Regions from separate parts of the Christensenella sp. MSJ-20 genome, predicted to be linked through region 2. Evidence: riboswitches for the same ligand, from Rfam matches in the RefSeq annotation. Region 2 holds a riboswitch; each other region holds the start of a gene.
What was found. Region 2 has a riboswitch for molybdenum cofactor ahead of KP626_RS07445 (substrate-binding domain-containing protein). Riboswitches for the same ligand answer to the same signal wherever they lie in the genome.
Positions count from the first base shown of each region.

Region 1: linked by a shared signal. The riboswitch ahead of KP626_RS05745 (hypothetical protein) and the one ahead of KP626_RS07445 (substrate-binding domain-containing protein) in region 2 are both predicted to bind molybdenum cofactor.
Region 3: linked by a shared signal. The riboswitch ahead of KP626_RS05735 (hypothetical protein) and the one ahead of KP626_RS07445 (substrate-binding domain-containing protein) in region 2 are both predicted to bind molybdenum cofactor.
Region 4: linked by a shared signal. The riboswitch ahead of KP626_RS00220 (iron-containing alcohol dehydrogenase) and the one ahead of KP626_RS07445 (substrate-binding domain-containing protein) in region 2 are both predicted to bind molybdenum cofactor.

Region 1 is NZ_CP076563.1:1,125,339-1,130,696, forward strand. It holds gene KP626_RS05745 (hypothetical protein) at 1-1,263, opposite strand, end outside; molybdenum cofactor riboswitch at 1,312-1,426, opposite strand; gene KP626_RS05750 (hypothetical protein) at 1,510-2,724, opposite strand; gene wecB (non-hydrolyzing UDP-N-acetylglucosamine 2-epimerase) at 2,734-3,858, opposite strand; gene KP626_RS05760 (CotH kinase family protein) at 3,871-5,238, opposite strand; gene KP626_RS05765 (DUF4956 domain-containing protein) at 5,256-5,358, opposite strand, start outside.
Region 2 is NZ_CP076563.1:1,459,463-1,464,820, forward strand. It holds gene KP626_RS07425 (DUF4368 domain-containing protein) at 93-545, opposite strand; gene KP626_RS07430 (DUF6809 family protein) at 551-850, opposite strand; gene KP626_RS07435 (winged helix-turn-helix domain-containing protein) at 1,140-2,333, opposite strand; gene KP626_RS07440 (VanZ family protein) at 2,312-3,007, opposite strand; molybdenum cofactor riboswitch at 3,192-3,310, shown strand; gene KP626_RS07445 (substrate-binding domain-containing protein) at 3,305-4,168, shown strand; gene KP626_RS07450 (ABC transporter permease) at 4,283-4,963, shown strand; gene KP626_RS07455 (ATP-binding cassette domain-containing protein) at 4,960-5,358, shown strand, end outside.
Region 3 is NZ_CP076563.1:1,118,320-1,123,677, forward strand. It holds gene argS (arginine--tRNA ligase) at 1-1,367, opposite strand, end outside; gene KP626_RS05725 (hypothetical protein) at 1,494-2,123, opposite strand; gene KP626_RS05730 (hypothetical protein) at 2,083-2,775, opposite strand; gene KP626_RS05735 (hypothetical protein) at 2,913-3,887, opposite strand; molybdenum cofactor riboswitch at 3,952-4,066, opposite strand; gene KP626_RS05740 (ABC transporter substrate-binding protein) at 4,128-5,153, opposite strand; gene KP626_RS05745 (hypothetical protein) at 5,169-5,358, opposite strand, start outside.
Region 4 is NZ_CP076563.1:48,784-54,141, forward strand. It holds gene KP626_RS00210 (MATE family efflux transporter) at 1-1,067, shown strand, start outside; gene KP626_RS00215 (O-antigen ligase family protein) at 1,257-2,696, shown strand; molybdenum cofactor riboswitch at 2,734-2,853, shown strand; molybdenum cofactor riboswitch at 3,151-3,243, shown strand; gene KP626_RS00220 (iron-containing alcohol dehydrogenase) at 3,382-4,584, shown strand; gene KP626_RS00225 (glycosyltransferase family 2 protein) at 5,021-5,358, shown strand, end outside.

The DNA of each region.
Region 1 (5,358 bases), 330 kb from region 2:
GCCACTGTTGGCCAGGCCGGAGAGGTATCCCTCGTCTCCCTTGTTGACGGTGTAGGGATACCGGTTAACCCCATAAGCCAAAAGTACGGGGTATCCCGCCTTTACCAGATCCTCGCTGGTGGGCACATAGGAGCCGTCTCCCGGATCGGCGGCGTTCTTATTGTAAAAACCGAAGGCCTCGGGGTAAGAGAGGGCCTCGGCAGAAAAGGTCTCGCTGGATACCTTGCCATCCGCCGCCACAAAGCTTATTAGGGTGGTCCGGGATTTGGCCCGGCCCATGGTTTCCGCATCCTCCATGCCAAGATAGAGTAAAAACTTATAGAGGTCCAAGCCCTCGTATTCGTTGACGTACCAATAGGCGTTGTTGGCCAGGCTGTAGGAATCCCGGTAGGCCATGCCCCCCTCGATGACGTTCCCCTTGTTGTCATACTGGACCAAATCCTCCAGCTGCTCCACCGTTAGGTTGATCTCATGGCCCAGAGCGCTTCCCCGGAAGGCGATGAGATACTGGGAATAATCGGCGGAACCATAGACGCCTCCATCCTGGGCGGTATGCTTAAAGCCCGGTTCGGTCTCCTCGGCCACATAAACATAGGCCACGTTGGAGAAGGTCTTATACCCGTTCTGTCTGCCGTATTTCTTGGTATCGTAAACCAGGCGCAGACAGCCGTCGTCGTTTTTAAGCTTGTCCACATAGCCCAGAGAATGATCTTTCTCGGTCTTGCCATTAAAGACAAAGGGGGCCACCGTCTCCTGATCGGTGCTGCCAATGCCATAGGCCAGCAGGATGGGCTCTCCCGCGTCATGAGCAGCTTTGATCTCCTCCAGGGTCAGCTCGCTGATGGTCTTGCGGTTGCTGTCCTTAAACTGCACCCGGTAGGCTTTTTCGGTAGTCTGGATTCCGTTATCCCCATCGGTCATCTGGGAAAGCAGGTAATAAAGGTCCATTCCCTCATAGATGAAAGTCCCTCGGGAATCCTTGTACACCCCTCTAACCAAGCCGTCGTTGCGGTTTTCCAGCTCCCGGATGGATAGAGGCGTGCTGGTAACCAGACCGGGACCCTCCACCGTCAGGGTAGCACCGGTGATGGCGTCCACGTTATAGGGCAACGTCTCGTCATCGGTGACGCCGCCGTTATTGATATGCTTGTAGGGCGAGCTCTGATAATCCACCCCAGAAAAATCAATTTGGATGGTTTGTCCACAGCCGCCCAAGGCAAACATGCATACCGCCAAGGCAAAGGCCAGCAGCCTCTTTCTCATCACTTCATTTCCCCTCTCTCCAATAAAAAAACCGGCACCAAAGGCCGGCCAATACAACAGGGCCATCCTTTCCAGTGCGGGAGGCCTGGGCGTTTCCACCCAGACCCATGGCCGCAGCCCCTTGGTTTCCGTTAGGAGCTCCGGCTCGGATGGTGATTTGGATCAATTTACCACGGTAATAAGTATAGCACGAACAAATGCTTCTGCAAAGAAAAAATGCCGAAACGCAGCCGTCCCGGCAAAACGCTACTGCACCTGCACCAAGCCCAGGGGATCGATTCGCTCCATCTCCGTTTCACACCACCGGGCCATCTCGCCGCAAGCCAGGATGATCCAGCCCGCGTCTCCGCAGTAAAGGGGATAATCCCGATCCGGGAGCACTCGCCGGCGGTAGTATTCCATATACTGGTAAACCCGCTCTTCGTCGCCCATCTTGGCGCCGGCATAGGCCACCAGTCCCCAATAAAAGCTGGCGTTTCCCGTGGCATAGTGCTCCATTTCCTGCCAAGCGTGCTCCCGGCAAAACCGTTGATAGATCTCCTGCGCCCGCTGAGACGCAGGCTCCAGCAATCCAAAAAGGATGGGAAACAGCTGCGCTGTAGCATCGGGATAGAACTCCTGCCAGCCCCCAAATGCCAGCGTTCTTCCTTTGGCGTCCGCCCCCGTCTCATAGCGGCGCTCCCCCTGGTTCCACAGCAAAGCCTCCAGCCGCTCGTTTAAAGACGTTCTGCGCTGCCGCAGCCAGGTCAGGATCCGCTCCCCATCCGGAACGGGATACCGCTCTAAGAGGCTTTCCACGCAGCCCAGCGCAGCGTACACCTCCGCGTTGTCCATCAGGTATTTCACCAGGTAGTCCGGCTTTGTAAAGGAGAGGCCATCCCTATCGATGGTGCGCTCCATAGCGCCAAGAACCAGCAACACCTGATCCTGATATTGGCGAAACAGCGCCTCGTCCCCCGTCCGCTGGCAGTATTCGCTGATCAGAATCAAAAAGGTTGCAGCGTAGGAATCCACCGAATCATAGTGCCGTTCGCTTTTCTCCGACACCACCTTCCCATCGTCCACCTCTATGGTGTAGTCGTAGATCGTCCCAGCAATGCCACTATAGTCGGACACAGCATCGTTTAGATGGGCCATATGCCATTGGATGTAGTCCCTTACCGCCCGGTACTCCCCTCCTTCCAGGAGGCCCCATGCGGCGATATCAGAAAAATAGGGAGTGATACTGGCCTCGCCATGGGTTTCCCCGCGAAAAGGGATGGCGCCGTTTTCAAGCTGGATAGAGGAAAGCCATGCGGCTTCCCCCGCCGCCAGCTCCCGGTAATAGGCCGCGCGCTCAAAAAGGGCCTGCTTGCGCGGCCCCATCTGATGATAATATAGACCTCCCGCAGCACCGGACAACAACAGTAGCGCTGCCAGGGCCAGAGGAAAGACCGATCTTCGCCTGTACTTTCTTCTCATAAACGTCCTTTATGCACCGAGAAAGGGCTGCCATTTACGGCCCTCCAGCACATCCGCAATCCGCTGGCTGGCATACCCATCCCCATAGGGATTGGAGGCTTCGCTCATCCGTTTGTAGGCGCCTTCATCCTCAAGCAGCTGTTTGCACGCCAGGAAGATGGTCTCCTCCCCGCTGCCAACCAGCCTAAGGGTCCCCGCTGCCACCCCTTCAGGGCGCTCGGTTTCCTCCCGCATCACCAGCACCGGTTTTCCCAAGGCTGGCGCCTCCTCCTGGATACCTCCGCTGTCCGATAAAATCAAATGGCTTCGCGCCATGATGTTGTGAAAATCCACCACATCCAACGGTTCTATGATATGGATATTCTCAAGGCCGCCCAAAATATGCTCCGCCAGGCTTCGTATTTCCGGATTCAGATGGATGGGGTAAAGGGCCTTTACATGGGGATACGCCTTCAAAACCGCTCCAATGGCCCGGAACATCTGCTCCATAGGCGCTCCCATGTTTTCCCGGCGATGGGCGGTAATGAGAAGCAGCCGGGCCTCTCCCACCCAGTCCAGCTCCGGATGGAAATAATCTTCTCTAACGGTGGTTTTCAGCGCGTCAATGGCGGTATTGCCCGTGACGTAAACCCGCTCCGGAGACTTTCCTTCCCTAAGGAGATTCCCCTTGGCGGTTTCCGTGGGCGCAAAGTGATATTGGGCCACTAGCCCGATCGCCTGCCGGTTAAATTCCTCAGGAAAGGGAGAATAGATGTTATGGGTCCGCAGGCCCGCTTCCACATGCCCCACCGGGATCTTTTGATAAAAGCAAGCAAGAGACGTCACAAAGGCCGTAGTGGTATCGCCGTGAACCAGCACCACATCCGGCTTCTCCCGAACCAGCACCGCTTCCATCCTCGCTAAAATGCGCTGCGTAATATCGTATAGGCTCTGTCTGTCCTGCATGATGTCCAGGTCGTATTCCGGTACAATCGCAAACGCGCGCAGTACCTGGTCCAGCATCTGCCGATGCTGCCCCGTAACGCAAACCACCGTCTCAAGGGTCTCCCTTGTGTGGAGCTCTCGCACCAGGGGGCACATCTTGATGGCCTCCGGACGGGTTCCAAAGATCAGCAACACTTTCTTCTTCTGCATCGGTCCGCTCCCTCAGTTGATACAATGGGTATATAGTTGCTCGATGTTTTCATCCAAAAAGGCGGTTCGCGCCAGGATGCAGTCCTTGAGCATCGCTATCGCCTCCTCAAAACTCTTGGGGTCCCGGCTGTTTCCCGCCTGATCCTTGGAGAGCAGATTCTCTTCAAAAGTATAGCCCCAAACCGCAAAATTCCGATCCACAGCGTCGCCCAGCTGTTCCACATAGCCGTCGATCAGCCCCAGGATCCGCTCATCGGACCATTGTTCCCGCCGCAGCTCCCGGTACCGGGCCACCACCTGATCCACAAAGGCACGGTCCTGCAGAAGCCGGTCAAACCAGTTCCCATCCTCCACAAAAAAGCGGTCGGTGGTATAGTCCGTCCATGGGTAGTTATCAAAGCCGTTGTTAAAATCCCAAACCGCCATCTTCAGCTTTCCTCCGATGTTTTTATAGAGGTAGGTGGAAAGATGGGACGCGTCGGGGATCATAGCCAGCTCGTTGATCAGATAGTATTCCACAAAGGAGTCCACATCGATGTAAGCCGCATACCCCTTTTCCGGATCTGCAAATCCATCGCCGTAGAGGGTCTCCTCAAAGGCGCTGATATCCCGCTCGATCCACTTCACCTGGGCATTGCTCAGCTTGGACTTGGTGGGATAGGAGATACTCAGCTCGTTGTCCGTTTTCCCCATCACCGTGCCGTAACTGCTGATGGCGTTCTCCTCGGTTCCCACCCGTTCCCGACGCAGGAGGTAGGCGGTTTCCCCGGAAAGCAAGCCAAACTCATAAAGGTCCAGTCGGGCCGCTCCGTTGGTGACCGGCTCCACGGCCAGATAAATCCCCTGGTATTCCCCATTGACATAGACCTCGCAGTAACGGGTATCCGGCGCCCAGTCCATCAGCTCCCGGGAAAGATCGTAGACCAGCTTGTTCCGCACCAGGGACCGATCCAAAAACGGCCCATAGAGCACCCATTCGCTATGCTCCCCCATGCCCAAAAGGCCGTATTTCCGGCTTTTTGTTTCACTCTGAAACAGTTTGATTCGGTATTGCCGCTTATCAAAAATATAGTAGGAGGAGTTACCCCGGTACTTGACCGTCGCCAGGGTGGTAAGCTGGGGCTGTGCCGCCGGGGTGTTCTGCCCATTGGCCTGATCCACAACGGAGACCTCTCCCAAGGTGGTGGTTTCCTTATAGATGCGGCTGCCGTTGGTGTCGATGAGAATCAACGGAAGGTTCCCGGGCTCCCGGGCCGTTGGCGTCTGGGGGGCGCCTGGAGACTGGCCTTGGCTCTGATCCGCGCCGCCTAGATGGCTGATCACCGCCACCGATGTAAGCAAAACCGCCGCTGCCAGGACGCAGAGGATGATTTTTTTCAATGGACTAAGCTCCTATCCTAGCGGCTGATGTCGTCCGCCTGCTCCACCAGATTGACGTTCTGGATGCCTTCGATCTTCATCAGCTTCTGCACGATGTCGATTTTTGCCCGCTCGTCCGAT
Region 2 (5,358 bases):
CACCGGACGTCAGTTAGGACAGACCACGTAAGGAAGTATTTTATGTAAGGTACGGTGTAACCCCGTAAAAGGGGTTGCACCGTTTCCTTTTGCTATGCGGCAAGGCGGTATTCCTCCGGATTCTTTCGTATATCCTCCATCATAGCAAGGAGTTCTTCTTCGCTTGGGATTGAAATCATTCCTACACCGGTGAAGTAAACATCCACTTTTACATAGCAATGACCGCTGGTCTTATCGTTATTGTGAACTTCGATGCGTTCAATCAGTTTATTCACAATAATCGGTGTCAGTTCCTTAATATCCGTCATTTCTCTAAAGGTACGGATTAAAAGCCTTGTGTCAGCAGATTTTTGTTCCGAAGATTGTAATACTTGCTCCCCATTGGCAACAGCCATTGTGAGTTCCTTTTGTTCCCGTTCGTAATTCTTCATCATCATTTGGAAGAAATCATTAGCAATAAGGTTGTTTCGCATTTCATTCAAGCAGTTCACAACCACCCGCCATTCAAAATCATCAAGTGCTATGTAATACTTCTTATCACGCATATCACTCACTCCTTCAGCAAGTCTTGAAATGGGGTATCGGTTGCTACAAAGGTATCGTATGCAAAGTTTGCTCCCAAGCGAAATCCCATCATAAAACTGTCGAGATTGGATTCGCCGTTTACCACGCTCCACGCATTTACAAAGTCAAGGAATTTCTTTTTGTTTTCGCCGGAAAGCCTTTCGGTCAAAAAGTCCTCATTGAGCATCAAAACCTCCATTTGTTTCTGCACGGCTTTGTTCTGCTTGGTGCTTCGTGCCTGCGGGTCAATGTTGCCGTAATAGAATTCTTCTATAAATTTGCCCATATTTTTTCCTCCTTTGATTTTCTACCATAATTGTACTCAAAGGCGGTTTGATAGTCGAATGTACCGCTATAAACAGAAAATACCGAGAAAAACCTTTTACAGTTCTTCTCGGTATTCATCTTTTTGTTTTGCCCTTTTGCAACGCCCATAAGTTAGTATTTTGAAATTACTGCCTTATGTGGCGTGTGCTTTGACGCCTGGTGTTTTTTTATCCGTTTTTCCGCAAAGCCGATGTTGCGCCGCCCCGCTTGTGCTTCATGGGCGGAGGGATGGCGCGAAAGGAAAGCCGCTAGGGCCGTTCCCACTCCACGGCTTGGCATCCATTCAACTTAGCGAACCGGGTAAAGCACCGAAGCAGCTGGCCCTTTAGGGCCTTTGTCATCTTGACCTCCGGCTCCAGCCACAGGCCCTGGATACGGAGGATTCCAGCCTTACGGTCGCAGACGGGCTCCGCTCTGCCGATGAACCGTTCCCCCTGCAGAATGGGCAGCACATAATGGCCATACTGCCGGTCCTTGGCGGGCGTATATACCTCCCACTTGTAGGAAAAGTCAAAGAGAGCTTGGATAAGTTTTCGATCCCATAACAGATTATCCAGGGGAGCCAGAAGCTCTGTTCGCGCTCGAAACCGGATATTGCTACAGGCGCTTTCCAAGAGTGCCCGGTCGGAGCGGAGACAGTAGAGGGGTTCCGACAGCCCCTCCACCGCCACCGGAAGGAGATGGCCTTCCGTTGTGAGCCGGTAGAAGGTGGCATTTCGGTCTTTGGCGGAAAGCTTCCGCACGTCCAGCCAGGCGTCGGAGGCCCGGTTCCAGAGCAACCCTACGCCGCCGACACGCCGGGCCACCCGCCAGCAGAGGCCGTCCAGGGGAGAGGGAAAGGGATCTTGATCCGAGAGCAATTCTAGGGGCAGGCAGTCCTGGGCCCGGGCATAGTATTTGACGGTTCCTTCCTTGTGGTGGATTACCAAATCCCCACGGAAGTATAGGGCTTCCAGAGCGGCCCGGGCCAGATTGGTATTGCTCCAGTACCAGTCCACCTTCTGAGGATAGTTCAGATCCCGGGAACAGGCATATCCCATGCGCCCCACGGCGTCCAGGATCTCCTGGGCTACGGTTTCCACCGCCTGATGGCTTCTTATCCGGCTCTGATACTGGGCGCGCACGCCGTGGAAGTAAGGCCAATCAGCCGTTGGAAAGATGGCCATCATCTTATCAAAATGATCCACAAGCGCCCGATCCCGGTATAATAGGGTATACAGCATGGATTTGCGGAAGCCCTTGACCCGCGCCTGGAGCGCGATCTCGGGGCTTTTTCCGCAGATGTCCACGGGATCGAACTGGATGCATCCCGCTTGGGCGATGTAGTCGAGCACCCCTTGTTTGCCCTCAAACCGACGGGCACCTAGAAGCCCCTGTTTGAGAAGAAGAAACCGGCGGGCCTGGGCTTTGGTTAAGGGGATCATGGCTGCGCTAGATAGCATTTTTGAAGCAACCGCTTCACGGGGGGAATCGCTACCATCCCGTATGCCAGAAGGGCGCCGGCCAGATTTAAAATTACGTCGTCCACATCACAGCTGCCGGTGCCGGTAAAGAGCTGTACGCCTTCCACCAGAAGAAGTATTGCCAACATAGTAAAAAGGAAGATCCAAAATCTGCGTTGACGGTGAAATAGGCAGGGAAGGGCGGCGCCTACCGGTGCAAAGAGAAAAAGATTTCCCAGAAGGTTTTCCACTACGATGTTTTGGTTGATGGTATCGTTGGCCCAGGCCGATAGATAGGACCCGATGGTGTGGAAGGGGATAAAGTTGGCCCGCAGCGCCAGAGGCGTGGCCCAACCCCCGTTTCCACCGTATCGCCGCACTCCGCCAAAGAATAGGAAGATCAGCAGAACCAGGGCGTATCCCATCAACAGGCCGCCCATCAGGAGGGCTCCCGCCCGCTGCTTTTGCAATCCCGTTTCCCGGGTTCGGATGAAGAATGTACCGGCGATGAGAATCGCAAGCAGAACGGTGCCCCCCATTAGCAGGGTGCCCTCATAATCCAAGGAGAGGCCGGGGGTGAGGATTACATAGAGGAGCAGTGCTATGACGGCTCCCGCCACCGTTAGAAGGAGGATCCAAAGCAGCTGGCGATAGGGAGAACGACTGGGGTTCATGGAGCACCTCCGATTATTACAATATTGTAATAATATACCCCGGGACATGGTTTGTCCAGCTTTGACAGAAGGAATCTACGGAGAAAAAAGGAATTTAACAAAATATCATGGTTTTTTCAAGATGTTTTTCCCGGTTATTTGACTGGGCAACTAGAATTTTGCACCGCTTTAGGGTATAATTCCCATAGCATACGGGCTCCGATCCCTAAGCCCTTGGAGATTCCTCCGTGGATTAGGGACGCTAGGGCATATCTGGAAACGGACATGCCTCCCGAATTGGAAAGGAGAACGATTCCCATGAAAAAGAGACTGTCCCTGCTGCTGGCAGTTCTCGTGGTGATGGGTCTGGCTCTGGTTGGCTGCGGCGGAACCGCTACAGAACCCGAACAGAGCGCTGTCCCCACTCCCGAGAACCCCACTATCCGCCTGTCCACCACCACCTCGGTGAACGATTCCGGGTTGCTGCCCTACCTCCAGCCCACCTTTGAGGCCAAGACCGGCTACAAGCTGGAGATCACCAGCAATGGCACCGGCGCGGCCATCAAGCTGGGCGAGAGCGGCGACGCCGACTGCCTCCTGGTGCACTCCAAGTCCGCTGAGGAAGAGTTTGTCAACAGCGGTTTTGGCGTAGAGCGGATTCCCTTCATGTACAACTACTTTGTCATCGTAGGGCCGGCCGATGATCCCGCCAAAGTAAAGGATTGTGCCACCGCCACCGATGCCTTTAAGGCCATCGCCAACACCGAGGGCGCCCAGTTTGTGTCCCGTGGAGACAACTCCGGCACCCACAACGCAGAGAAAAAGATCTGGCAGGCTGCCGAGATCGAACCCGATGGACAGGATTTCTACATCTCCGCCGGCGCTGGCATGGGCGCTTGCCTGAACCAGGCCAATGAGCGGGGCGCCTATATCCTTACCGATAAAGGCACCTATCTGTCCATGAAGGAGAACCTGGATCTGGAACTGCTTCTGGAGAAGTCCGATGAGATGAAGAATACCTATTCCGTCATCGCCGTGAATGCGGAGAAGCATCCTGACACCAACACCGATGGCGCTAACGCCTTCATCCAGTGGATCACCTCCCAGGAAGCCCTGGACCTCATCGCCGAGTACGGCAAGGAAGAGTACGGCGAGGCCCTGTTCTATGTGCTGGAAAAATAACGGTTGAGCAAGAGGGGAGCAGGAGGGGAAACCCGCCTGCCCCTTTTCTTTATAGGAGCGCGGGTCATCAGGCCGGCGTTTTCCGGTCCCTTGGAAGAGGAGAGGAACGCACCGATGGAAGTATTCGCGGAGGCCCTGGGACTATTGTTTGGAGCCGATTGGGAGCTTCGGCAAATTCTATGGGTTACCCTTAAGATGTCCCTGTCCAGCACCGCCATTGCGGTGTGTATCGGCGTGCCCCTGGGGGTGTTGCTGGGCACCGGGAAGTTCAGGGGCCGCAAGCTGATTCTAAAGATAATCCACACCCTGATGGGCCTGCCTCCGGTGGTGGCGGGATTGATCGTGTTTTTGCTCCTTTCCCGGAGCGGCCCTCTGGGCAGCCTGCGGCTGCTGTTTTCGGTGCCCGCCATGGTCATCGCCCAGGTGGTGCTTATTACCCCCATCGTCACGGGGCTCACCTCCTCCATGGTATCGGCAAAAGCTCCGGCAGTGATGGAGACTGCGGCGGGCATCGGCCTTTCCCGGTCCAGAACCCTATGGCTGATCCTGCGGGAATGCCGGCCCCAGCTGGTGTCCGTGGTGCTAACCGGATTCGGAAGGGCCATCTCCGAGGTAGGAGCCGTCCAGTTGGTGGGAGGCAACGTCCAGTACAAGACCCGGGTGATGACCACCACCATCATGCTGGAGACCAATAAGGGCAACTTTGGCTTGGCAGTGGCCCTGGGCATTCTCCTGCTCCTCATCGCCTTTGTGATCAACGCCCTTGCCGGCAAACTGCAGGAGGAGCGGCCATGATGGAACTGGTATCCCTGAGCAAAACCTATCAAGGCCGCCGGGTGCTAAACATACCGGCGCTAACCTTGCTGGAGGGGCAAACCTATGCCCTATTGGGGGCAAATGGTTCTGGGAAATCCACTCTGCTGCGCATTCTGGCCGGGGTGCTTGTCCCCGATGCCGGCCGGATGCGTTTGCCGGAGGAGTCCGGTCAGGTGGGCTATCTGCCTCAGCGTCCCTACGGGTTCCAGAGGAGCGTGTTGAAAAATGTGACCATGGCCCTATCATCCTCCTACCCGCGCCCGGAGGAGGCGGCGCTGGCCGCTCTTGGCCGGGTAGGCATGGAGAACATGGCAAGGGAAAACGGCAGCCGGCTTTCGGGAGGCGAGACCCAGCGGATGGCCTTTGCCCGGATG
Region 3 (5,358 bases), 340 kb from region 2:
CAGCGGGCATGGGTATACTGCATATAGGGGGCCGTTTCCCCCTCAAAGGAAAGGGCGCGGTCATAGCTAAAGGCGATATCCTTGATTCGGGCATTGTATAAAACGCCAAACACCACGGCGCCAACGCCTACCTGCTCCGCCACCTTGTCCTTATCGGCAAGGCCAGGGGACTTCTCTTCGATGATCACCCGGGCCCGGTCGATGGCGGACTGCAGCACGTCGGTCAGCAGCACCACGTTGCCCTTTCGGGTGGAGAGGGTGCCGCCGTCCGCCAGGGATACCATCCCAAAGGCCACATGCTCCAGGTCCTTGGCCCAGGGATAGCCCATCTTCTCCACCACCCGGAACCACTGACGGAAGTGGAGATTCTGCTGGTAGGCCACCACGTAGAGGGATTTGGCGAAATCGTAGGTTTTTTTCCGGTAGAAGGCCGCGGCGATGTCCCGGGTGGCGTAGAGGGTGGAGCCGTCGGACTTTAATATCATGCAGGGAGGCATGTTGTCCTCGCTCAGATCCACGATATAGGCGCCCTTATCCTCCTTGAGCAGCCCCTTCTCCCGAAGCTCTTCCACCACGGGAGCCATCTTATCATTATAGAAGCTCTCCCCGTTGTAGCTGTCAAACCGAATCCCCAGGAGGTCGTAGATGCCCATGACCTCGCGGATGGTCATATCCTTGAACAGGGTGAAGATGGACAGCGCCTCCTCATCCCCCTGCTCGATCTTCACAAACCAGGCCCGGGCCGTATCGTCCAGAGCGGGGTCCTTCTCCGCCTCGGCATGGAACCGCACGTAGAGGTCCAGCATGTGGGCGATGCCGCCTTTTAGCACCTCTTCCTCGCTGCTCCACAGCTTGTATGCGGTGATGAGCTTTCCAAACTGGGTCCCCCAATCCCCCAAATGGTTGATGCCCACGCTTTTGTACCCCATAAAGTTATAGAGATTATAGAGGGCATGGCCGATGGCGGTGGAGCTCAGGTGCCCGATATGAAAGGGCTTCGCGATGTTGATGGAGCTGTAATCGATGCACACCGCTTTCCCCTGGCCCAGATCCTCCCGGCCGTAGTCCCGGCCCATGGCCAGGGCTTCCGACAGCACCTTCTCGGCATAGGCCTTTTTGTCCACATAGAAGTTGGCGTAGCCTCCTGCCTCGGCTACCCGCTCAATCCCTGCCGGCTTGTCCGCCTGGCAGATCATAAGGGCGATGTCCCGGGGAGACCGGCGCATGGTCTTGGCAAAGGGGAAGCAGGGCAAAGCGTAGTCCCCCAGCTCCTCCTTAGGGGGCTTCCCGATCAAGGGCAAAATCTCCTGGGGAGTTACCCCCAGGGCGTTGGCGGCCATTGCAGCGATCTCGTGTTTAAAGGGCATATCGGACACTCCTAATTCTGCGGATAGGTTTTCATTTAAATATAGCATACCCAATTCCAAGATACAACGCTGCAAGCGCAATGGACAGGATATTTTGTTGCAAAAAAAGCGCCTGTGGGCGCTTTTTTATTTCGCTTCCTCCCCGTAGTACTTTTCCGCATGATAGGCAAAAAGGCCCTTCAGCATAGAGGTGATGTTGCTGGTGGACACGGTGGCCCCGGCCACAGCCTCGGGATCCACGGTCTCCACCTGGGTGCCATAGCCCTGCCAGGCGTCAACATCCCGTTTGGTGAGCTTCACCAGCTGCTGAACAAAATGCTGGTCCATGTACTCCTGGGTATATTCCGATCTATAGTAGTTGGGGTTGCTGTCCCCCCAAAGCCCCTGGTTGTTGCCAAAGGTGATGGTGCGGATGGCCGCATCCTCCCCGGATTTTCGGGTATTCAGCAACTCCACATAGGCTACCGTCACAAAATTGCTCTGGGCGTCCCGGCAGGTGCAGGAATGAAACGCCACCTGATAGGCGGTAAAGGTGCTGTTGCTCTCCTCAAATAGAATGGTGGCGGTATAGTCCTCTGGGGTGCCGCCCGAGGCATAATGGGTAAAAGGAAAGGTGACGGGGCCCTCCCCCTGGGGCGCCGTGGCTTCCTGGCCGCCGCAGCCCGTCCCCACAAGAAGGCATAGCGCCAGCATACAAAGTAGGATTCGCTTCATCTCACTGCACCGGATGGAGGCGGTCGAAGTCCAGATAGGCATAATCCGCCCGCCAAGTAGCATAGATGTTCTCCCCGTCGGCCTCCTCGGGGTACTGAATCAGCTCCAGGGCATGCTCCCCTTTGTAGGTCCAGTTGGCCCCGATGTTGTACAGTTTATCCGCGTCCCAGCCCAGGTAGATGAGGAGGTCCCGGGTCATACCGGCATAGCCCCCGCCGCCACACATGAGAAAGATGGCCTTATCCTTGGGAAACAGCTCGTCCAAAATCATCTGGGACTCCCGGTAATTGGGGGTGGCAGACGCGATGGAGCCATCCTGGTTCCAGGTCAGGGTAAAAAGGGTTTTCCCCTCGTAGGCCCCCGATACCGGCAATGCCGGAAGAGTGGCGATGTAGGGGTAGGGTACCACTTTGAATCCCTCTATGGTGCGGGTCAAATCGGCTTCGCCCCCGATTGCGGCATAGTCCGCGGGGTCAAAGAGCATCCGGACATCCCGGTAACAAACGTCCTCCCGCCCCAGAAAGCCGTCGATGGTCTCCATGTTGATGTTGGCATCCACCCCAAACTCGCTGTCCGCCTGGACGGACGGGGCGGGCAGGGGGTCGGGCGTCTGAACCTGGGCTGCGGGCGCTCCGCCGCAGGAAGCCAATGCCAATATCCCCAGACACAGGGCAAGGACTGCAAATCGTTTCACATGCGTTCCCCTCTTTCTGCAGTATTGTGAAAAAAAGAGCCCGCGGGAATTCCCCAGGGGTCGTCCCGCAAACGCGGAACCCCCCGGGGCATACGGCTGTAAAGCCGCTCCCAATACGGGCTCAACAGGTCGGTTGGTTATTCGGCGGTGATCTCCACCACCAGCTTGGCAAACAGCTTGGAGCTGGTCTCGCCGCAGGGGGCAACCCAGATGGTGCCGTCCTCGCCGGTGGCCTTGTCCTTCTCAATGGCCACCAGGGTATACTCGCTATCGGCCACAGCCTTCTCATACTCGCTCTTGTAGCCGTCGTTGGCCACGGCGGTCACCTTCTCATAGGAGGTCACGCCGGCAGCGGCCAGCACGTCGGACAGCCGGTAGCCGGTATAGGCTTCCTCAGCGGTGTTGCCCTTGCTGTTGGTGACACTGGCGGTGATCTTGTAGATCTTGAGGTCCTTCAGGGTGTCGTTGGTAACCTCTTTGCCATTTACCTTAAAGGAATAGGCGGCAAATTCCACCTTGTCGGTACGGTCCAGAATCTCGGGCTTCCCAGCGGTCTCCCCACCGGAAGCGCCGCCCTGGCCGGGATCGGGGGTGGTGGTTACATCGGCGTCCACGGTAAGAGCAACGCAGCCCTTCAGATAGTTGCCGGTGGTCTTGTTGCTGCAAGGCGCAAACCAAGGAGCTTTGCTGAACTGGCTGCCATCCTGGGAGATGGCGATAAGGGTGGTATCCAAAGCAGCCTCTTCCCCGGTCACCTCCACGGTATAGCCGTCATCCGCGGCGGCGGTCAGCTTGGTATAGCCCTCGGTGATGCCGCAGGCGGCCAGCACGTCCTTCACGGCAAAGCCTACATAGGTCACGGTGGACTCAGTTCCAGCGCTGTTGGTGCTGGTGGCCTTCACGGAATACACCGGGTAGTCCGCCATGGTCTCGTTGGTTACGGCGACGCCGTTCACGGTGATGGAAAAGGCCGGTACAGTAACGCCCTTTACCTCTTCCGCAACCGGGCCGTCTCCGCCGGGCGTGGTGGCAGCGGGCTCATTGCTACCGCAGCCCACCATGGCAAACACCATAAATGCCGCCAACATAAGTGCCAAAAGTCTTTTCTTCATAACCCCTACTCCTTCCAGAATTGGATCATCAAAAAGGGTTCTTTTTCCGATGAAAAAGAACCCTTTTTATGCAAACAGGATTCCTTTCCGCATTGGGAAGCCAGCCCGTTTCCAGGCGGACTCTGGCTGTGGGCCATGGCAAGCGCGTTAGGCCGGTCAGCTCGAAATCACGATCATATGATTCTATTAATCCATACAAATTCTAGCATTGGCGCCAATGCCTGTCAATGAGCGGAGCGCCTATTCCAGGGTATACCCCAGATAATCGGCGTCAAAGGTCTTCCCAAACATCATGGTATAGTATTCATCCACCTCGGCCTGAAGCTGATCGGCGGTAAAATAGCTGGGATACATCTCATGGAGCATATAAAAGATGGCCAGAACGCTGGCAACGCCAGGCAGGTCCCAGGAATCAATCCTGGCGGGGATCACCGATACCCGTCCCGTTTGAATCGCGCGCATGGCAGCCCAGGTGGGATCGGTCAACAGATCCTCCACGGCATACTCCAGCACGGTGGAACTGGTGCAAAAGAGGACATCGGGATTCCAGGTAAAGATGGTCTCTACCCCCACCGAAGCCCAATTACGGTTGCCGGTAACGTCTTTGGCTACCGGGATGCCGCCGGCTTTTTCAATCATATAGGTTTGCAGCATGTCTCCGCCAGCCACCCGGCCCAGCTCACCGCCCATCACAAGGGCGGTAACCCGCTCCTCCTGGGGAATGGTTGCCACAATGCCGTCGATTTTCTCCAGCTTGCCATCGATCCAGTCACTGACCTCCTGGGCCCGGGCGGATTTCCCAAAGTATTTTCCTAAAAGAGCCAGGGTGTCCTTAACCCCTTCCATATCCTCGGCGGAGATGCACAGGGTCCGGATTCCCAGCTTTTCCACGGCTTCCACCGTCTTGGGATCTCCCACCCGGTGCAATACCACCGTGGGCCGGTAGGAAGCCAGCGCCTCCAAATCCATCACCCCGCGGCCCACGCTCCCGGCCTCCCCAAGGGCGGGAACCGCAGTGGTCCAGAAGGAGGATTTGCAGTTGATGGCCAGCACCTGATTCTCCAAATCAAGGGCCACGATAAAGGGAACCGCTACGGCATATACCGAGGCGATGGTCTCCTTCCCTCCATCTTCCGGTATCGGAAGCACCGCTCCCGCCGCATCGGTGATGGTTTCCCCCGTGGGGGTATCGGCGGGGTTGCCGCCGCAGCCCAGGGCGGTCAGCAAAAAGGCCGCGCTGAGCAGGATTGTCAGCAATCGTTTCATAAGCGGTTTCCTCCGTTACTGCAGCTGGCTGGGCAACTGCACATCGATGGGGCCGGAGCCGGGGATGGTAACCACCAGCTTCTGGAAATACTTAACGGAAGCTCCCTGGACCGTCTCGGCGATGACCCGGAGAGGCCCGGCGGTATTGCCGGCAATTCCAGTGTAGCCCTCATGGTTTTCAGAGTCCACAATGGGGTAGCCGTTT
Region 4 (5,358 bases), 470 kb from region 2:
CCACCCATGGACTCTTTCTGGCGGTGGTGACCTGGGCGGTATTTGCCGTCCTTGGATTGGTTGCCGTCCGGCCCTTCTTTGCCCTCTTCCATCCCACGGAGCAGGTTATGGGCTTGGGTATCGCCTATACCCAGATCGTAATGGTGTTCTCCATGGGGGTGTTTGTCCAGATCATTTGCGAGCGAATGCTCCAGGCCACGGGCAACATGATCTACCCCATGATCTTTCAGCTCATGGGCGCGGTGATCAATATCATTCTGGATCCAATCCTGATCTTCGGCCTCCTTGGCTTCCCCAAGCTGGGGGTGGCGGGGGCTGCCATTGCCACGGTGCTGGGACAGATCATCGCCTGTATCTTCTCGCTATACATTGTATTGACCAAGGATCATGAGGTATCCATCCAGCTTCGGGGCTTCCGGCCCCAGTGGGAGATCATCAAGCAGATCTATGTGGTGGGCGCGCCGTCCATCGTCATGCAATCGGTGGGATCCTTTCTCCTGATGGCCATCAACGGCATCCTAATCGGCTTCAGCCAGGCCGCGGTATCGGTGATGGGGGTGTACCAGAAGCTCCAGTCCTTTGTGTTTATGCCGGTATTCGGCTTGAACAACGGAGTTATGCCCATCATGGGCTATAACTTTGGGGCCAGGAAAAAGGAACGGCTGCTATCCGCTCTGAAGATTGGCGGATTATTGGCCTTGGGGATCATGTTCCTGGGGCTGTTGATCTTCTGGATTTTCCCCCGGGAGCTGCTGATGATCTTCAGCGCCACCCCCGAGATGCTGGAGATCGGCATCCCGGCCCTGCGTACCATCAGCCTGTGCTTTGTGCCCGCTGCCCTAGGCATTATGGTGTCCACCTTCTTCCAGGGGGTGGGAAACGGAAAATACAGCCTATACATCTCCATGCTGCGGCAGGTGGTGATCATCCTGCCGGTGGCGTATCTGTTTTCCAAGATCGGGCTGAGCTGGGTTTGGTGGGCTTATCCCATTGCGGAGGGGGTTTCCCTCATCGCCAGCCTGCTGCTCTTCCTCAAGCTGTATCGGGCGAAAATCGCCGATCTTTAGGCGAAAGAGGCCATATGCCCCGGGAAATGTCCATTGTTAGGGAAATCTTATGGGAATCTTAAGAATCCGCGGGATGTCTTAACGGGGAATTTATGGTACTATTAGGAAGCATACTGGCATGGTATGGCCCCGGGCCGGTTCCGGGGAAATTACCTGCCGCCGGACGCCGGCGGAGGGACGAAGGCGGCTATGATGACGATCGCTGGATGGAAAGCGGCCCTGAACGACATTGGCCTATTCAAAAAATGCTATCTACTCAACGCGCTGTTTATCACCTTTTATTTTTATAGCTGGGGGAGGATCAGCACCATTACCTCCGTGACGCTGACCCTATGGGGCGCCTATCTGATGCTCCAGGGTTTTTTGCACCGGCAATTTGATCTGCGTCAAAAGGGACTCTGGATGCTGGCGGTCTTCTTTGGGGCGCTCTGCATGTCCTCCCTGGTGAATCTGCCCAACGGCTGGATGAAAAATGCACAGGCCATCGCCCTGGCGGCGGTGACCTTTCTTGTGGTCTATTATTTGGAGCCCCAGGATTCGGCAAAAGAGAAGAAGGATTTTGAGGGATGCCTGAAAATCATCATGGTGTATAGCTGTGTGATGAGCAGCATTTCCCTTTTGATGTATTTTTCCAACATCTGTATCATCAACTATCCCGACCGGTATGCCGGTATCTACCTGAACCCGATTCTTTCCGGCCTGGTGGCCAATGGGGGATTGTTCTGCACCGTATACTTTCTGTGGGGCTGGAAACGCCGTCCCTGGCGCATCAAGGCCCTCTGTATCGCGCAGATGGTGGTACAGACGGTTGTGATGATCATCGGGAACTCACGTTCCGCCTACTGTTGCTTTGTGGCCTTCTTTGTGATCTACATTGGGATGCAGATCGCCAACGGAAAGCTGCTGCAAAATCCCGTGTGGAACCGTGTTCTAAAGGTGGCCATCGCCCTTGTGACGGTGGCGGTCATCGTGGTGGGCAGCAATTTCTTGGCCGAGGGGATCAACCGAGGCGTTTATGAGCTGAACAAGGCCATCTTCTCCCTGCGCTATCCCGACTATGATCCCGATTCCCCCAATTATGGGGATACCGACAACTGGTTTACGCCTCATCCCCTGGAACGCAGCAATGAGGAGGCGTCCAGCAATATCCGGCTGAACATGATCGCCACTGGCTGGGATACCTTTAAGGAGAATCCCATTCTGGGGACCTCTCCCGGGGATTTGATCCGCTCGGTTTTGGATACGGCGGAGCGCCAGGGCCAGCCGGAGGACTCGCTGCAGGGCATCGAGGGCGGGCGGGTACACAACGCCTACCTGGATGTTTTGGTGAGCATGGGGCTTTTGGGATTGATCCCTATGATACTGTTTGCGGTTTACTCGGTGATCAAAGCCTACCAATGCACCTTTGCCTGCCGAAAGGACCGGCCCGCCTATGATCATAACACCTTTGTGGTGAGCGTGATCGGCGCTATGGCCACCTTCTTCTTCATGGAATCCGCCATGCTGTTTACCATGTCCTTCGCAGAGGCGTTTTTCTGGCTTTCCCTGGGGCATCTAGCCCAGCGGGCGAAATTTCAGGGGAAGCGGATCTCCCCTCAGGTTGACAAAAACGGCGTGTGCCATTTATAATGTAGAAAATGTATCCATGGATACCATAGGATGGGGAGTGATCCCCACATTCCGAGTCCCTCTCCCTACGGATGGTTTCTAGGGGAGCCGGGCCAATGGGTTTGGGTGGAAACGCCTTGGCCTCCCGCATTTGGAAAGGAATGAACACCGGCGGCTGATCGCCCTTGTTTGTGATGCAATCTAAAAGCGGGAATCCCCGCTTTTTTGTTTGTTTGGGGGGAAGGATACACCATGCTATCTCTCTCTGCGAAATTGAGATTCCCCTCCCTTTTTCGCAAGAATTGGATAGGGTAGGGCCGTCGCAAGACGGCCCTATCTTTTTTAAAAGGGAAGAGTATTCCAATTTTGAAAGACTACATAAGTAGCATAAATTTTCTTTGACGAGGATGGAGGCGCCTTTTATAATAGGAAATACAAAAAGCATGTGAACGATATCACAATAGGGACAGTTCGATTCCGAGTTGATTCGTCTAAGGGCCTGACGCCTAGGGGGAACCAACCGATGGGTGGGGTAGGAAACGCCCCCGCCTCCCGCTTTGGAAAGGAACGAATTTCGGCCGCGGCGGCGCGGTGGATTTTGTTTTACCCGGCGGGAGGAGAACTCCCGCCGTTTTCTTTTGTATCTATAGCTTTCGCTGGTGGAAGACTAGCGGAAAATAGAAATATGCCATAGGAGTGAAAACAGATGTTGCAGAATTTTGTACAGCAGATCGGAACGAAGTTCATCTTCGGCAAGGATGCTGAAAAGCAGGTGGGCACCGAGCTGAAAGCTTTGGGCGCCACCAAGGTTTTGATCCACCATGACAGCGGTCAATTCCTGTATGACAGCGGGCTGCTGGAGGCCGTAAAGGGGTACCTCACCGATGCTGGCCTTGCCTATGTGGAATTGGGCGGCGTACGGCCCAATCCCCGGCTGAGCAAGGTCCGCGAAGGCATCGAGCTGTGCCGCAAGGAGGGTGTGGACTTTATTCTGGCCATCGGCGGCGGCAGCGCCACCGATTCCGCCAAGGCCATCGCCCTGGGCACCGCCTATGACGGCGACGTGTGGGACTTCTATGCGCACACCGTCAGCATGGAGGACGCCATGAAGGTGCAGGCCCTTATGATCGGCTGCCTTCTGACCTATCCCGCTACCGGCACCGAGGTAAGCGGCGGCGGCGTGATCACCAATGACGAAACCCTGGAGAAGCGGCCCTATGGAAACCCCAACGGCAGCACCCGGAGCAGGGTTTCCTTCATGAACCCGGAGCTTTCCTACACCCTGCCTCCCTATCTGACCGCCTGTGGCGTGGTGGATATGTACTCCCATATCATGGAGAAATATTTTACCCCCGATACCGATTTCGGTATTATGGACCGTTTGGCCGAGGCCGGCATGCGGAACATCCTGGTGTATGGTCCCAAAGTGCTGGAGGAGCCCACCAACTACATGTATCGCGCGGAAATCATGTGGTCCGGCTGCGTAGGCGCGGACAACTCCCAGGGCCTGGGCCGCGAGCAGGATTGGGCGCATCACTACATCGGCCATGAGATCAGCGCTCTTTACGATACCGCTCACGGCGCTACCCTGACCATCATGTGTCCTGCCTGGATGAAGTATGTGTATAAGCACAATCTGCCCCGGTTCGTCCGGTACGCTGTGGAGGTGTTTGGCGTGGAGAACGATCCCAGCAATCCCGATTGGGTTGCTCAGGAGGGCATCCGCCTGACCACCGATTTCTTCCGCCGCATGGGTCTGCCCACCTCCTTCGCCGAGGCTGGCCTGCCCACCGACAAGTTTGATCACATCGCCAAGATGGCTCCCATCAGCCAGGGCGATGACCATATCGGCTCCCTGATGCCCCTTTATGAGAAGGAGTGCCGGGAGATCCTGGAGCTGGCCCGGTAACGGACCGGCGAGAGGCTTTTGCAAACAAGAGAACGGCATGGATTCCATGCCGTTCTTTTTTTGTTGAAAAGCGAGCTGGGTCTAGCAGGAGAACCATACCAAAGGTCTGAATCATGGGGGGCGGGCTGCGGCAGATAGGATCCTTTAGGAAAACTTAAGGGTTCCTTTAGATGTTGTGGCGACCACTCGTATATAATGAGATGGAACCATGGAATGGGAAGAAAACGGTGCAAAAGGAAACAATCCCTTGGTTTTTGCGTCCAATCCAAGAAAGAATGCCCAGAAACGGACGGATGCAAATTCATATGGTTTGTGTTAAGATATGTAGTAATTCAAATAAGCCAAACGATCCTCTCCGCCTGGACTGGGCGGGGAGCCATGAGCGGCTTCGGCGGATGAGCCGGGCCGCACAAGCGAAAGAGAGGCAAAAACAGAGATGTCCTTTTTAACGGCTTTGCGTGGCGTGATCAATACCATCAATGTGATCACCATGCTGATCCTGTTATACCAGTTGGTAATCGCGCTATTCTGTCTGAAGGACCGGCCCAAGCGGCAGAACCAGGTGGACCGCAATCATCGGTTTGCGGTGATCATCTCGGCCCGAAACGAGGAAAACGTCATTGGCCATTTGATCGCCAGCCTGATGCGGCAAAACTATCCTCGGGAATGCTTTGACGTGTATGTGGTGGCGGACAACTGCACCGACGCCACCGCCCAGACCTCCCGTGATGCTGGCGCCATCGTCTATGAGCGGTTTGACGAAGCCCATAAGGG